DNA from 3 places in the Paenibacillus sp. FSL H3-0310 genome. Region 3 is predicted to be linked to each of the others. Evidence: riboswitches for the same ligand, from Rfam matches in the RefSeq annotation. Region 3 holds a riboswitch; each other region holds the start of a gene.
The links. Region 3 has a riboswitch for cyclic di-AMP ahead of MHH63_RS11625 (APC family permease). Riboswitches for the same ligand answer to the same signal wherever they lie in the genome.

Region 1 (4,793 bases), 2.1 Mb from region 3:
ACCTGGTACCGGCGTCTGACGGACGATCTATTCCAGCGCTGCGGGATTGATCCCGATGTGCGCATGGAGATTGACTCCTTCGAAGCCATCGTACGGCTGCTTCCGACTGTCAAAGCGGCTGCGTTGCTGCCAAAGTCTTATCTGCGTCCAGAGCTGCTGAACGGCGGCGGGCTGGTGTCCTTACATATCAAGGAGCTGGAGCAGACTCAACGGACCACCTGCCTGATCTACCGTGACGATGGAAGCATGAGCACGGCGGCTCGCAGTCTGGTGCAAGTTACCGAAGAGATGTTTCTGACAGAACGTGAGCAGTAAAGCCGGACCAAATGAATCAAGGGGCGCACCTAGTGATCTCCAAATGAGGCAATAAGTGAAGCACTTATCGACGAATTAGGGGATTTCTCCCTGAAGTTCAGAGATTTCTGTTCAGCAGACTTAAAATTAGGGAAAACTCCCCTATTTTCGGCCGATTCAGTAACTAACTAATAAAGGAATCCCTCTGTTTATTAGGGAGGAATTCCCTAATGTCGTTCATTTAGAGCGAATAGTGGCTATTTTTAGGGAGGTTTTCCCTAATTAGTTCACACCCACTCTGTGCATCGTACAAACAAAACAAAGAACGCATATCGCCCATAATGTACCGTCACAGATACCACAAATCATCTACTACAGCCGTACGAATATCACACCTAGCAACTCGCCTCCGCCAAAGCAATATCTTAGAACACTACGCATGGTCTATAGTCATATAGGCATAGTAAAATCCAATACGTTTTCTACTCTTTACTCCATAAAAAAGAAGCTGCCCCCAAGTAGAATTCACTACTTTTGAGTCAGCTTCTTTTCCTATGATTCTTGGTTCACAACTTCACTCTCAAAACGGTCAATACTTTCATTAGGACCAATGAGTACCATAACATCGCCTTCACTTAAATAATCATGGGCAGTTGGAGCGACGATTATTCCGCTTTCCCTATTTAGGGCAACAATACTGCAGCCATATTTAGCTCTTGTATTTAAATCAGACAAGCTTCTGCCGTTCATGCAGGACGGTACGGTCAGCTCGACAATTTTATAATCCTTGGACAGTTCAATATAATCCAGCAAATTGGGCGTCACCAGCTGATGTGCCACACGAATCCCCATATCCCGCTCCGGAAAAATAACCCGATCAACCCCCAGCCGCGACAGTGCGCGGCCATGAAGGATAGAGATTGCCTTAGCCACCACTTGCTTGACTCCAATCTCCTTCAACAAAATGGCCGCCAGAATGCTTCTCTCCATATTGTCACCAATCGCAACAATCCCACAATCAAAGTTCCGTACACCAAGCGAGCGCATAATTCCCTCATCTGTAGCATCTGCTACTACCGTATGCGTCAGCTGATCGCTCATTTCCTCCACGCGTTCTTCATGGTGGTCAATGCCGAGCACCTCGTAGCCCATTTCCATCAGCTCAAGCGCCAGGCTTGAACCGAAGCGACCTAAGCCGATTACTACAAATTGCTGTGCTTTCATTTCTAATTAACTCCTATCCAATAATTATTTTACCTTCCGGATACTTATACAGTGGTTTACCCTGTTTGGGACCGAGTGCATACGCTAAGGTTAGTGGACCTAGCCGACCTGCAAACATCGTCAGACAGAGTAGAATCTTACCGATCGCTGACAGTTCCGGAGTTAGCCCCATAGTCAGTCCTACCGTAGCAAAGGCGGAGGTCGTCTCAAACAAGATTGCCAAGAAATTACTGTCTTCAGTTGTGGAGAGTATCATCGACACAGAGGCGATTAACAACAAAGCCAGCAGCGTGATCGTTAATGCCTTGTAGATGCGCTCTTGAGCCAGCCGATAACGGAACAACACAACATCTTCCCGTCCACGCAGCATAGCAATTACAGCACCAATCATCATCGTAAAGGTTGTTGTCTTAATCCCCCCGCCCGTTGAGCCCGGAGAAGCACCAATAAACATAAGAATCACTATAAAAAATTGTGTAGCCTGCCGAAGTCCAGCAATATCTACTGTGTTCGCGCCAGCCGTACGGGGAGACACGGATTGAAAGAAGGCCGATAATATTTTACCGCCGAAATTCAGTGAACCCAGGGTACGAGTGTTAGTAAACTCAAATATAAAAATAACCAAAGCTCCGATCAGAATCAGCCCTGTACTGGTGGACAGGACAACTTTACTATGTAGAGACAGCCTGCGGGTTACCCGAAACTCCACCAGATCTGACATTACAATAAAACCAATCCCGCCGGAGACAATCAGAAACATCACAATAATATTCACAAGCGGATCATATACATAATCAGTTAAACTGCGAAAATCCCCAAAAATATCGAACCCCGCATTATTAAACATAGACACCGCATGAAATATGCCATAATAAATCGCTTTTCCCAACGGCATATCAAAAGCCCAGCGAATAGACAGCAGCACAGCGGCACAGCCTTCTATGACAAGAGAATATATGAGGACTCTCCGGATCAGTCGCACAATTCCTTCCATAGAGCCTTGATTCATGGCTTCCTGTAGGATTAGCCTGTCCCGCAAAGATATTTTACGCTTTAACACCAGTGAAAATAGAGTGGCCATGGTCATAAAACCTAAGCCGCCGATCTGGATCAGGATCATAATTACGGTTTTCCCAAAAATCGTGAACGAAGTTCCGGTATCCAGCACAACAAGCCCTGTAACACAGGTTGCCGACGTTGAAGTAAATAATGCATCAATAAATTCCACGGAATTCCCGCTTGTGCTTGAGATGGGCAGCATAAGCAGCAGGGCCCCTATCAGAATGATCGATGCAAAACCAAGCACCAGTATCTGCGGTGGCGAGAGCTTCAGAAACTTAAATTCAGAAATCCTGCGAAACTGTGAAGCCACTTTGCTCACCTTCTTATCAAAAATTCCAACAAAAAAAGCACTGGAAAACCAATGCTGACTTGGTTCCTGCAGTAAATTAGCCTACGAGGTTAGCTGTCGGATTCGGACTGTGCAGGCTGCCCTATTCGTTCCCAGAACGAAATTCACCCCTGATGAAAGTGCCATTTATCGTGTACACTCCACTTTTCATCACTTCTTATGGTTCCCCCGTTTTCACCAGAAATTCGGCTACTATACAATTGCATACAAATTATATACGTTATTTAGTGAATTCACAAAGACACAATTAATGCTCATTCACATGAAAAAATGCGGTTTAAAGAGACTGCATCAAAAGGAGTGCCTTTTCTCATCACTTTTCCGTGTTTTCCCTGCAATTACACCGATTCTCATCATTCGTGCAGAAATGAACACGATAAAATTCATGGTATAAATTCACATGACTATTCTATACTATCTCTATTACCCATAAAAAGAACATATAATGTTTTTTGTAACCAACCAGGCACTAATACTATAATGGAACATAACATTGTCACAGTACATAACAAGGAGGCGTTACATGAATCCCGTCGGCCAGCCCTTACAGCAACGTGCCCTCTCCAAGAGGCTCATCATCTCGGGCATTATCGGTCTTATTCTATTTATTATGTTTCAGATTTCCCCTTCACTGCTTAGTAGTCCTACAGGTGAAGATACCACCGTCATTAGCAAGGCAGAAGCCCGTGATCAAGCCATATTATTCGCAGAACAAAAGCTCAACTACACCGAAGCACCAAACGATCAATGGAATGTACTTTACCAGACGGACTCTTCCTTTTATGGTTATATGTCTCGCGAGAAGCTTGTGGAGGACTACACCAAGAAAAAATTGGATCAAAAATATCCTTTTGATGTCTTTCGTGCAACGCTTACTCCTTCAGCGGAGCAAGAGCCGCAAATCATCGTTGACCTCAATATGTATAACGGTAAGATTGTCGCTTTCTCAAAGGCTGCAAAAGTTACCTCCGAAGAGGGGTCAGGCATCGCTTCCGTTGGTGCAAAAGAGGACAAGGGAGCTGACCTCACTCTAGCGCAGAAGGAGAATCTTGCTCGTCCTTGGCTTCAGGAATGGGAAGTAAATCCTGCCAAGCTACAAATTGAATCGAATACAGGAAGCCATGGGCTAGTGTATACGGATAGTACTGTTCAGGTCGGCGAATCCTTATTGCACTATTATTTTGATTTCAGTGGAGAGCAGGTATCCAGCTTTAATGCCGGATTCACTGCACCAGCTTGGCATACCTCCTACGTACAAGGACAGACCTCTTTAGCGGAAAAGCTAACATTATTCGGTTACGGTATACCCACACTGATTTTAGGAATTCTGGCACTCGTCTACAGTATTCTTAGAAGAGAGCATACTTCCTTTAAACGTGGAGTATTCCTAAGCTCAGCCTATTTTGTAATCATGATGATCAGCACCTATAATATGCTGCCTGAATCAACGGGCGAAGGGCTAGAAGCACAGATTACCTCTGTCATTATGTTTATCATTTATGCTTTGTACAGCCTGCTGATGTCCTCCTTGCTCTACTTCTCTTTAGTGGGCGGTAATGGCCTATGGCGAAAAGAGGAAGGCATGAACCCTTGGCCCCGCGCCAAAGAGCCCGGCTATGGACAATATGTGTTGGACAGTATCCGGGCTGGATACATCTGGGCTTTCGTTCTGCTAGGGGTGCAGACGGTTATGTTCATCATATTATCGTTTACCTTGCACAATTGGTCTACTACAGACGCCACCCAATCTCCTTATAACATGAGATATGCTTGGCTTCTGCCTATCGTCGCATGGCTCGCTGGTTTATCTGAGGAAGCCATTTATCGCTTTTTCGGAATTCCTATGCTGAAAAAGGTGTTCCGG
Region 2 (4,793 bases), 1.2 Mb from region 3:
TCTGCGTATTAATCATTCCAAACGATTCCTGCAGGAATCGACTGAACCACTGCGGGAAATCGCCAGACTGGTCGGCTTCTCGGATGAATACTATTTCAGCCGCCGCTTTCGGCAAAAAACCGGCGTTACACCCGGACAATATGCACATCAGCAAGGTCGTAAGCTTACCGTCAAGGATTGGACGGGTCATGAGGTGGAAATTCCTGAACGAGCGAAACGTATTGTCTATCATGGCGAGACACTTGGCGACCTTCTCGCGTTAGGTGTAAAGCCTATCGGTGGAGATGAAGCGTTCGCCCGGAACAGCGTCTATAAACATCGGCTTAAGAAGCTCGCCAACGTCGGGTTTCCACTGGACCCGCAGTTAACCGCTTCCCTAAACCCAGATTTGATCATTTTGGCAAATAGTGATGAAAGAGCCTACAGAGCAGTTTCTGGTATCGCTCCGACACTCACCTTTGATTCATTTGCGCCTCTCGACAACCGAATGCGGACATTAGGCAGTTGGCTAGGTAAACAGCGCGAAGCCGAAGCATGGCTGGAGTCATTCACAATCAAAAACGCTGCCATGTGGCAGCAGCTTTACTCGACAACTCTCCAAGTTGGAGAAACCGCCTCTGCTTTGGTCTATGATCATGGAGATCATCTATATGCTATGGGAATGTCCGGATTCTCCACTGCGCTTTATGCCCCATTTGGTTTACAACCGACCGAAGAGATCCAAGCCATATTGGACGAAGAGTTAGGGTTCGCCGAAGTTGATCCAATACGACTGCCTGCCTACGCCGGAGATCATATCTTCATGTTCATTCCGGAACGCAAAGACTCGCGAGCTGCGATGGAACGATTACTAGACAGCTCACTTTGGAACACTCTCCCGGCAGTACGTCAGGGACATGTTTATCTGCTCGACGGAAGCAAATGGAACTCTAGTGATGCGTTAACCCGGGAGAAGCTGCTAACGCTGTTGCCTAAACTACTCGGCGGAAGTAGCGCTAGCAATTGAGGGTGAATCTAGGATTCTCTTTTGACTTTTCAAAACTTCATAGGGTATACTTTATCTACGCTTAATTTCCAACTTTTACAGTTGAAAAGCGGGGGAACCAGTTAATTGGGGCGAATCATTGAGCATTAGAATGTAGGGTACCATCTTACCCGAGTCCGTCAGCTAACCTCGTCAGCAGTGGATGGGTCTGCTTTTCATGTTATTTACATAACCAGAGACCCTTGCTAAGGGTCTCTTTTTGTGCTTTTTTGGACCCTGCTGGCAGTAGATTGGCCTTTGACACTAAGGCTCCCTCATTTCTCACACTACGAGACAAAGGAGAGATGTACGTGCAAAAGGTAAAGTACTTCACGGATATTAACAAAATAGCTATGTTGTCTGAGCTGGAAAAAGAGAATCTGAAAGAAATTACAGACAAATTTGTTTTTCGTGTAAATGACTACTATCTGTCTTTGATTAACTGGGATGATCCAGATGATCCCATCCGTAAGCTGGTTATTCCTAACGAAGGTGAACTGCTGGAGTATGGGCGCTGGGACGCCTCCGATGAGGACACGAATTATGTGGTACCTGGTTGTCAGCACAAGTATAGAACCACTGCACTACTGATTGTATCCGAGGTCTGCGGGGCTTATTGCCGCTACTGTTTCCGTAAGCGTCTGTTTCGAAATGACGTGAAAGAGGCGATGGCTGATGTCTCTCCGGGCTTGGAGTATATCGCAAAGAATCCGGAGATTAACAACGTACTTCTTACGGGCGGGGACAGTTTAATTCTCTCCACACCGAAGCTAAGATCCATTATTGAAAATCTAAGAAGCATTGAGCATGTTAAAATCATTAGACTAGGTTCGAAGATACCCGTATTTAATCCGATGCGGATCTCTGAAGACGAAGAGCTGCTGGAGCTGATTCGTACTTACTCTACCGAAGACAAACGAATCTATGTTATGGCGCACATCAATCATCCTCGTGAAATCACACCTGAAGCCAAAAAAGCATTTAAAGCTCTCCACAACGCAGGGGCAATTGTCGTAAATCAGACTCCCATCCTCAAAGGCATCAACGATGATCCCGTTATTTTAGGGGAACTATTGGACCGGCTTTCATGGGCTGGCGTTACACCCTACTATTTCTTTGTGAACCGGCCCGTTGCCGGAAACCGGGATTTCGTATTACCGCTCGAGCAAGTCTATCAAATTGTAGAAGAAGCCAAAGCCAGAACCTCAGGACTTGGCAAAAGAGTACGCTTATCCATGAGCCACACCTCAGGAAAAATAGAAATTCTCGCCATTGATAACGGGAAAGCCTATCTCAAATACCATCAATCCAGAGATCAGGAGTACGGAAAATTTATGATTCTAGATTGTCCAAAGGACGCCGAATGGTTCGATGACCTGCCTGGGAATGAGCAATATTGGACCCCACCTGTGAAAAAAAACGATGCTATTATTTCTGTTAATGATTTATCAGGCGAGCCTGCGGATTTAATCTGTAAATAGATTAATCAGCTCTGTCAGACTCTGTCATAGGATATTTCTTCATCACCAACAACAAAACTCCTCCCTCCCAAAATTAGCCCGAAAAAATCTATGATATAATCACGCTGTAACACGAAATGGACTAATGGGTGGGAATACACATATGAAATTGGAACGATTGATTTCTATGATCTACAAGCTATTGAACCATGAAGTTTTATCTGCCTCCAAGCTGGCTGAAGAGTTTCAGGTTTCCCAGCGAACAATCTATAGGGATATTGATGTGATTTGTGCCGCTGGTATCCCGGTCGTATCGTATCAGGGAACTAAAGGTGGATATGGCATCATGGACGGATATAAAATGGATAAAAGCCTGCTCCGTTCCTATGATGTCACTTCTCTGATTACTGTACTTAACAGTCTCTCTTCCGTGTTTGAAGATGAGCATGCGCAAGGAACCATTGAACGGCTGCAAACGATTGGAACGGAGCCACAGACCTCTAGTCTCGCGGTGGATCTTGAAACCCGGCGTACGGATCCTGACGCACTACCTCTTTTACGTGCGGCTATAGCAGAACGAAATGTTGTCCGTTTTGATTACATCAGTGTAAAAAATGAACGTACAACCCGTGAAATGGAACCAGTAAAGCTTCATTTTAAATATAGCAACTGGTACATCTATGGTTATTGCCGGGCACGGCAGGATTATCGGGAGTTTCGTCTTTCCCGGATGCTGAATTTGTTCCTGACGCAGGATACCTTTCAATCACAACATGAAGTACCCAAAGAGGCTGGCTGTTCAAACAGGGCAGATCAGGTGGAGGAAATAGTAATCCGGGTGGGCCCTGAGGCTTTGGCAGAAGCTTTGGATCAGTTTCATCAAGTCGACAAGGAATTTCATTCCGATAAAAGCATGACGATGCGAATTCCTGTGTATAAGCCATTGGAAGCTCGTTGGCTTTGGTCCATTCTGCTGAGTTTCGGCAGCGGGGCCGAAGTCCTCGAACCCCCTGCATTGCGAGGTATTTTAAAAGAGCAGCTTCAAAACACACTCAAACTTTATGAAGAAGTATGACAGTCTGATGTCATACTTCTTCTTTTATATTAACAACAGTAACAAAAACAAATCCATGACAATTCAAAAGGAGACCATACGAATGACAAATTATCCAGTAGAAATGTTTAAATACCACACATGGGCAAACCAAACTATCCTGGGGAGAATAAAGGAACTCCCGGCTTCTGTGCTAAGTCAAGAAGTGAACAGCTCATTTCCCACCATCGCTCATGCCCTTAGCCATATCTATGCGGTTGATACGATGTGGTATCTTGTTTTAACGGGCACTGCCATGCCTGAGGCTTTTCAACAAAGTATCCCGCTAAATTTGAGCATTCTAGATTCTGTGGATGAATACGTAAATATCTTTGCCCAGCTATCAGAACAATACAAAGAATGGTTACACAACCAATCCGATTTGGAGCAAACCATTCTGCTTGACAATCCATTCGCCGGAATCCGCCAAACACGCCTATCAGAAATTGTGTTGCAAGTCGTCAATCACGGGACTTATCATAGAGGTAATATATCTACTATGTTACGGCAGTTAGGCCACGCTTCCACCATGAATGACTATTCTCTTTTTTGGTATCAGGTAACAGCGGAAGCTATTTAAACTCTAATGGGCAATCTGCCCCACTCCATACCTAGAAAGGAAATTGTATTTTAATTATGGAGATTGAAAATCTAATTACAGTAAAAACGAGAGAAGATTTAAGAGTTTGGCTGCAGGAGAATTGTAAGACTGAAAAATCTTGTTGGGTACTCGTTAGTATGACGCCAAACCCAGAAACGTTGCTATATTTGGACGTAGTTGAGGAATGTTTGTGTTTTGGATGGATCGATGGAGTGAAAAAGAAAATTTCGGAAACAGAGCTGGCGCAAAGACTCTCTCCCCGAAGTAAAAAAAGCTCTTGGACTGAATTGAACAAAGAACGGGTCCGCCGCCTCGAAAAGCTGGGGTTAATGAGTGCTGAAGGAAAACGGATACTTCCTGATATGAACCCTGATTCTTTTATAGTAGATAAGATTATAGAGCAAAGGCTAAAAGAGGACAGGCAAGTATATGAGAATTTCCGGGCCTTTCCCCCCCTTTATAAAAGAGTTCGGATCGACACGATCCAAAGCAATAAACATCAGCCAGATTTATTTAAGAGTAAATTAGACAAATTCATAGCAAACACTAAAGAAAATAAAATGTACGGGCAATGGCATGATAATGGACGTCTGCTAGATTATTAAGCTGCGCTAG
Region 3 (4,793 bases):
CTTATTCAATAGTTACAATGGTTTATATGATAACAACAATCATTCTCATTATCGCAAAAATATTTATGTTGTACAATTGCAGGATCGATTTTTCCGTACTATGGGTTGGTTTATAAAAAAATGGTGCAGATCTTTGTATCCCGAGATACTTGATCTGCACGCTCTTCCCCACCGAAATGATCAGTCTCATTCATGGTGAATTACGACTTTTATTTCACAAGACTTTTTAGCACATCGTCAATGATTTTTCTGCCAGCGTTCGCACCACTGTAAAGCCAGCTGCTTGTTGAGCTCATTTCATGCACATTTCCAGCTTTTACAGCTGGGATGCCCTTCCAGATTGCACTATCTAGGATCTCCAAACCCTCAGTCTTATCACTATTTACAAGGAAAATATGATCTGCGGTCAGCTCAGAAAGCTTCTCTAGTGAGATCGGATTCCAAGTTGCTCTTGTTCCTACTGGGATCTCTGTTACTAAGTTAGGCAGCGTTACGCCAAGGTCTGTATATAATACAGCTCCACTGCTGCGGGTTTCGTCTACAATATAGAAGTTTTTTTGCACCAACCATAAAATAGCCGCGGACTCTTGTCCAATAGCTCCTGCAAGCTGTTCTTTCGCAGCCGCTGCTTTAACATCATAATCTTTAATGGCTTTTTCTGCTTCAGGGGTTTTGTTCAAAATCTCACCCATCTTGAGCAACGATTTGCGCCAATCTTGATTTAGTTCATCCCCAATTACATAAGTGGGTGCAATCTTATTCAACTGATCGTAAATCCCGTTCTGAACAGAAGACTCCGATGGGATGATAATAAGATCCGGAGCAAAGCTGGTTACAGCCTCTAACGGAAGGTCGTAACTAATTGTAGGAACATCCTTCAATTCAGTGGCCAGATAATCCTGAACGCCGTTTGTAACTGACCATTGAGCTACTGGAGTTACACCCAGAGTTACCAAAGAGTCTTCCAAATATGAACCCAGAACGCGCTGTGGATTAGCCGGAATCGTTACTTTATGACCCATTGCATCTGTTAACGTCTTAGGTGCAGCAGGTGCCTCTGTAGATTCTGCTGTAGGCGCTGTTGTAGGCGCTGTTCCTGCATTTGATGAGCTTTCAGCATTATTATTACCACAAGCGGAAAGTATTAGCGTCATCACTATTAGTCCGCTCATCGTCACTTTCATGCTTCCTGATCTTTTTCTGTTAAGCCAAAACATTAAAAACCCTCCTATATGTAACTGCTTTGATATTCAAAGGTGACCTTTACCTCTGCTTCACTTTTAAATGATATTGATTCTCATTCTCTGTGTCAACATATAAATTTCAAATTCTGTGGATTTGCAACAATTTCCTTCATATAAAATACAAAAGAGGTTATATTCCGAACGTTCCGGATATAACCTCATCTTTAATCTTCTACTTATTTATTTAAATGATACGGGACAGTCGCTACTACAACGTCCTTTTGATTCATTAGATACGAGCGGATTAAAAAGCTGGTCTGATTATGAAGCACGGCTTGCCACCAATGTTTGGTAATAAACTGTGGAATCAGAATCGTGATGTGATCCGTCGCAGCGGTCTTCCACTCTACCGTATCGATAAACTTCACTAACGGACGAATGATACTACGATATCTGGAACGAAGAACAATCAGGCGTACACCTGGATTCCATTCCTCCCACCGTTGCTCCATCTTATGAATGTCTTCTTCATCAAAGCCTACATACACAGCAACAACATTATCTGTTAGAGACTTCGCATAGCTGATGGAATGTAATACAGCACGTGTAACCCCTGCAACAGGAACAACTACAGTACTTCCTTTAATTACAGGTTTATCAGTAGCCGGACATATACGCAGTTGATCCGCAGTATTCAAATAATGCTTATGAATACGGTGGAACACGAACATTACAGCAGGTAAGAAAATGAATGCCATCCATACGCTCGAGAATTTAGTAATGATAAATATAAGCGTAATCGTCAATGTAGTCAGCATACCGATGGTATTTACTACAAATCTTTTCACCCATCCAGCGGGTCTTGTTTTGATCCAATGCACCATCATCCCCAGTTGGGATAAGGTAAAAGGAATGAACACGCCTACCGCATATAGTGGAATCAAACCTTCCGTATTCCCATGGAATGCAGTCACAAGTATGATAGACATAACTCCTAGAAAAATAATGCCGTTTGAGAAGCCCAGGCGGTCACCACGGACCATAAATGCATGTGGCAGATATTTATCTTTTGCAAACATAAAGGCGAGCAGCGGAAACGCTGAATATGCTGTATTAGCTGCCAAGAACAAAATCACTGCTGTAATCCCTTGAATGAAAAAGTACAATCCGCCACGGCCAAAGGTCGATTCAGCGATCTGAGAGACAACCGTAGCCTTTTCATCTGGCACAATACCATACCAATATGCCAGCACAGTGATTCCGGTAAACATAAAGCCAAGGATAAGTCCCATGATCATTAGCGTCTTGGCTGCATTTTTCTCAGCCGGTGCCTTAAAGTTTGGGATCGCATTAGATACGGCCTCAACCCCCGTTAGGGCTGAACAACCAGAGCTAAACGCTTTTAATAGTAGAAACAAACTTACATTAGATACGGCGCTGCCTATTTCAGGAACATTCGCATGCGCGCCACCCATTGCATATTTAACGATACCGGAGATAATCAGAACAACAATCGAAACCACAAACAAATACACTGGAATTGCGATAAATGAAGCCGATTCAGTCACTCCGCGAAGATTAATGATTGTTAATAAAACGATAACAGATACAGCGATGAGAACAGTATGATTATGAAGACTTGGAAAAGCCGATGTGATCGCATCCGTCCCTGCCGAGGCACTAACCGCTACGGTAAGAATGTAATCCACCAATAATGAACCCCCAGCGAGCAGCCCTGTCGGAATACCAAGATTACTCTTGGCTACGATATAAGCTCCGCCTCCTTGCGGATAAGCAAAAATCGTCTGCCGATAGGATAAAATCAGGATGGCCAGCAGGCCCAATACGGCTAATGCAATTGGCAGGGAATACCAGATGGCAGTAAACCCGGCAGCCACTAGTACAATCAGAATTTGTTCCGTTCCGTAGGCTACAGACGAGAGCGCATCAGAAGACAGAACAGCCAGTGCTTTAACCTTGGATAACTTTTCATGATCGAGTTCATTCGACTTCATCGGACGTCCGATCAATAGTCGTTTTACCTTGCTTACCATGGTGGATACAGTTCCTTTCTTTGGGAGCTGAAACGGAATTTCCGTGCGCTGTTTTCATCGGTGGATTTCATAAATGCAGACACAAAATAAGCATACGGAAATGATCCGCATGCTTATGCATGGTCATTTTCCCACCTTGCTTACGAGGTTAGCTGGCGGATTCGGGCTGTGGTTATAGCCCTACGGTAGAGGTCTGTTCGACCCGGTTCCGATTCACCCCATTGGCATGAATGCCAAGTTTGGTTCCCCCGTTTTTCCTAAGAAAATTCAGCGCATATTCAACTTCTCACAAGGTCTAATATTAGTCTACAAAGTGCCTACAGTAAAGCGTTGAAAAAAATGAAAAAAGAATGAAAAAACATCCAATAAGCTCAAATATAGCGTCTTATTGGATGCTCTCTTTCATTATCTTCAATTATCCCTCTAGCCCGTGATTTTAATACCTTTTCAGCTTTTTTGTACCTTCCAAAGTAAAAACTAAAATCCTAAGCTCTCCTCAGCATCTACTTCAATCACTTCTTCTTCCCTACGTCCATACCAAAGAAGGAGACTTATTAGAGCAAAAGCGATTAAAGCTAACAAAGGAATCGTTATAAATCCGAAGTAGTTCAAGTAATCTTTATTACAAGGAACACCAACTGTACAAGGTAGAACTTTACTTAACGCTGGAATCTTCTGTTCCGCATAATGATAGATTGAGATACTGCCACCAATCAAACTTAATGGAAGCACATAAGGAATGATGCGCTTATCTCCACGGAAAGTGGCAATTCCCAACAAAAATAACTGCGGATACATAAAAATCCGCTGAAACCAGCAAAGCTTACAAGGTTCATACTTCAAGACTTCACTTAAATACAAGCTACCAGCTACAGCAACCAAAGAGACGAACCAGGCCAGATAGAGGCAGTTACGCTTGCAAAAAGATAGGAATTTTGTCACTTTGCCTCCACTGCTTTTGCGGCGGTGTTAATTTCAGATGTAATCGCTTCAATATCGAAAGGTTCAGCCGTTTTCACTCCATTAATGTAGAGCGAAGGCGTAGTTGTCACGCCTGAGTCAGTTGCCAACTGAATGTCTTTCTTCAGCTCATCTGCATAAGTTTTCTCTTGGATGTCTTTACGCAACAGATCGTAATCGATCGCTAATTTCTCTTTTTCAGCAAGGCTTACCAAGAAATCCTCAGTCGCCCATTCCACGCTCTCATCCCCTTGCTGCGCATACACAGCATCATAGAACTTCCAGAATTCATCCTTATTCTGATGGTATACAGACAATGCAGCTAGTGAAGCTGTCTCAGAGTCAGGACCAACGAAAGCCATATTTACAAAGTAAAGAGCTGCTTTTCCCTCGTTGACAAAATCTTGAACAATTTTCGGTTTCATGGAGCCAGCAAATTGGGAACAAGCTGGACATTTGAAATCACCAAATTCAACAAGCTTAACAGGTGCATCCTCATTACCAATCCTAGGTAGCTCACTGTAATTGAATTCTACCGGTTCTCCTGTAGAGACATTCTTTGCTGCATCTTTCGAAGCTAACATAAACAATCCAA

Region 1: another riboswitch for cyclic di-AMP. It lies ahead of MHH63_RS02385 (TrkH family potassium uptake protein); the one in region 3 lies ahead of MHH63_RS11625 (APC family permease).
Region 2: another riboswitch for cyclic di-AMP. It lies ahead of MHH63_RS16950 (KamA family radical SAM protein); the one in region 3 lies ahead of MHH63_RS11625 (APC family permease).

The regions. Positions count from the first base shown of each region.
Region 1 covers NZ_JBBODC010000001.1:495,283-500,075, reverse strand. Annotated here, with positions in the region: gene MHH63_RS02395 (LysR family transcriptional regulator) at 1-315, shown strand, start outside; gene MHH63_RS02390 (potassium channel family protein) at 847-1,518, opposite strand; gene MHH63_RS02385 (TrkH family potassium uptake protein) at 1,532-2,890, opposite strand; cyclic di-AMP (ydaO/yuaA leader) riboswitch at 2,953-3,130, opposite strand; gene MHH63_RS02380 (CPBP family intramembrane glutamic endopeptidase) at 3,453-4,793, shown strand, end outside.
Region 2 covers NZ_JBBODC010000001.1:3,723,978-3,728,770, forward strand. Annotated here, with positions in the region: gene MHH63_RS16945 (AraC family transcriptional regulator) at 1-1,006, shown strand, start outside; cyclic di-AMP (ydaO/yuaA leader) riboswitch at 1,055-1,198, shown strand; gene MHH63_RS16950 (KamA family radical SAM protein) at 1,330-2,505, shown strand; gene MHH63_RS16955 (helix-turn-helix transcriptional regulator) at 2,648-3,559, shown strand; gene MHH63_RS16960 (DinB family protein) at 3,642-4,157, shown strand; gene MHH63_RS16965 (YdeI/OmpD-associated family protein) at 4,214-4,783, shown strand.
Region 3 covers NZ_JBBODC010000001.1:2,557,467-2,562,259, reverse strand. Annotated here, with positions in the region: gene MHH63_RS11630 (iron-hydroxamate ABC transporter substrate-binding protein) at 210-1,217, opposite strand; gene MHH63_RS11625 (APC family permease) at 1,421-3,238, opposite strand; cyclic di-AMP (ydaO/yuaA leader) riboswitch at 3,362-3,521, opposite strand; gene MHH63_RS11620 (disulfide oxidoreductase) at 3,716-4,180, opposite strand; gene MHH63_RS11615 (DsbA family protein) at 4,177-4,793, opposite strand, start outside.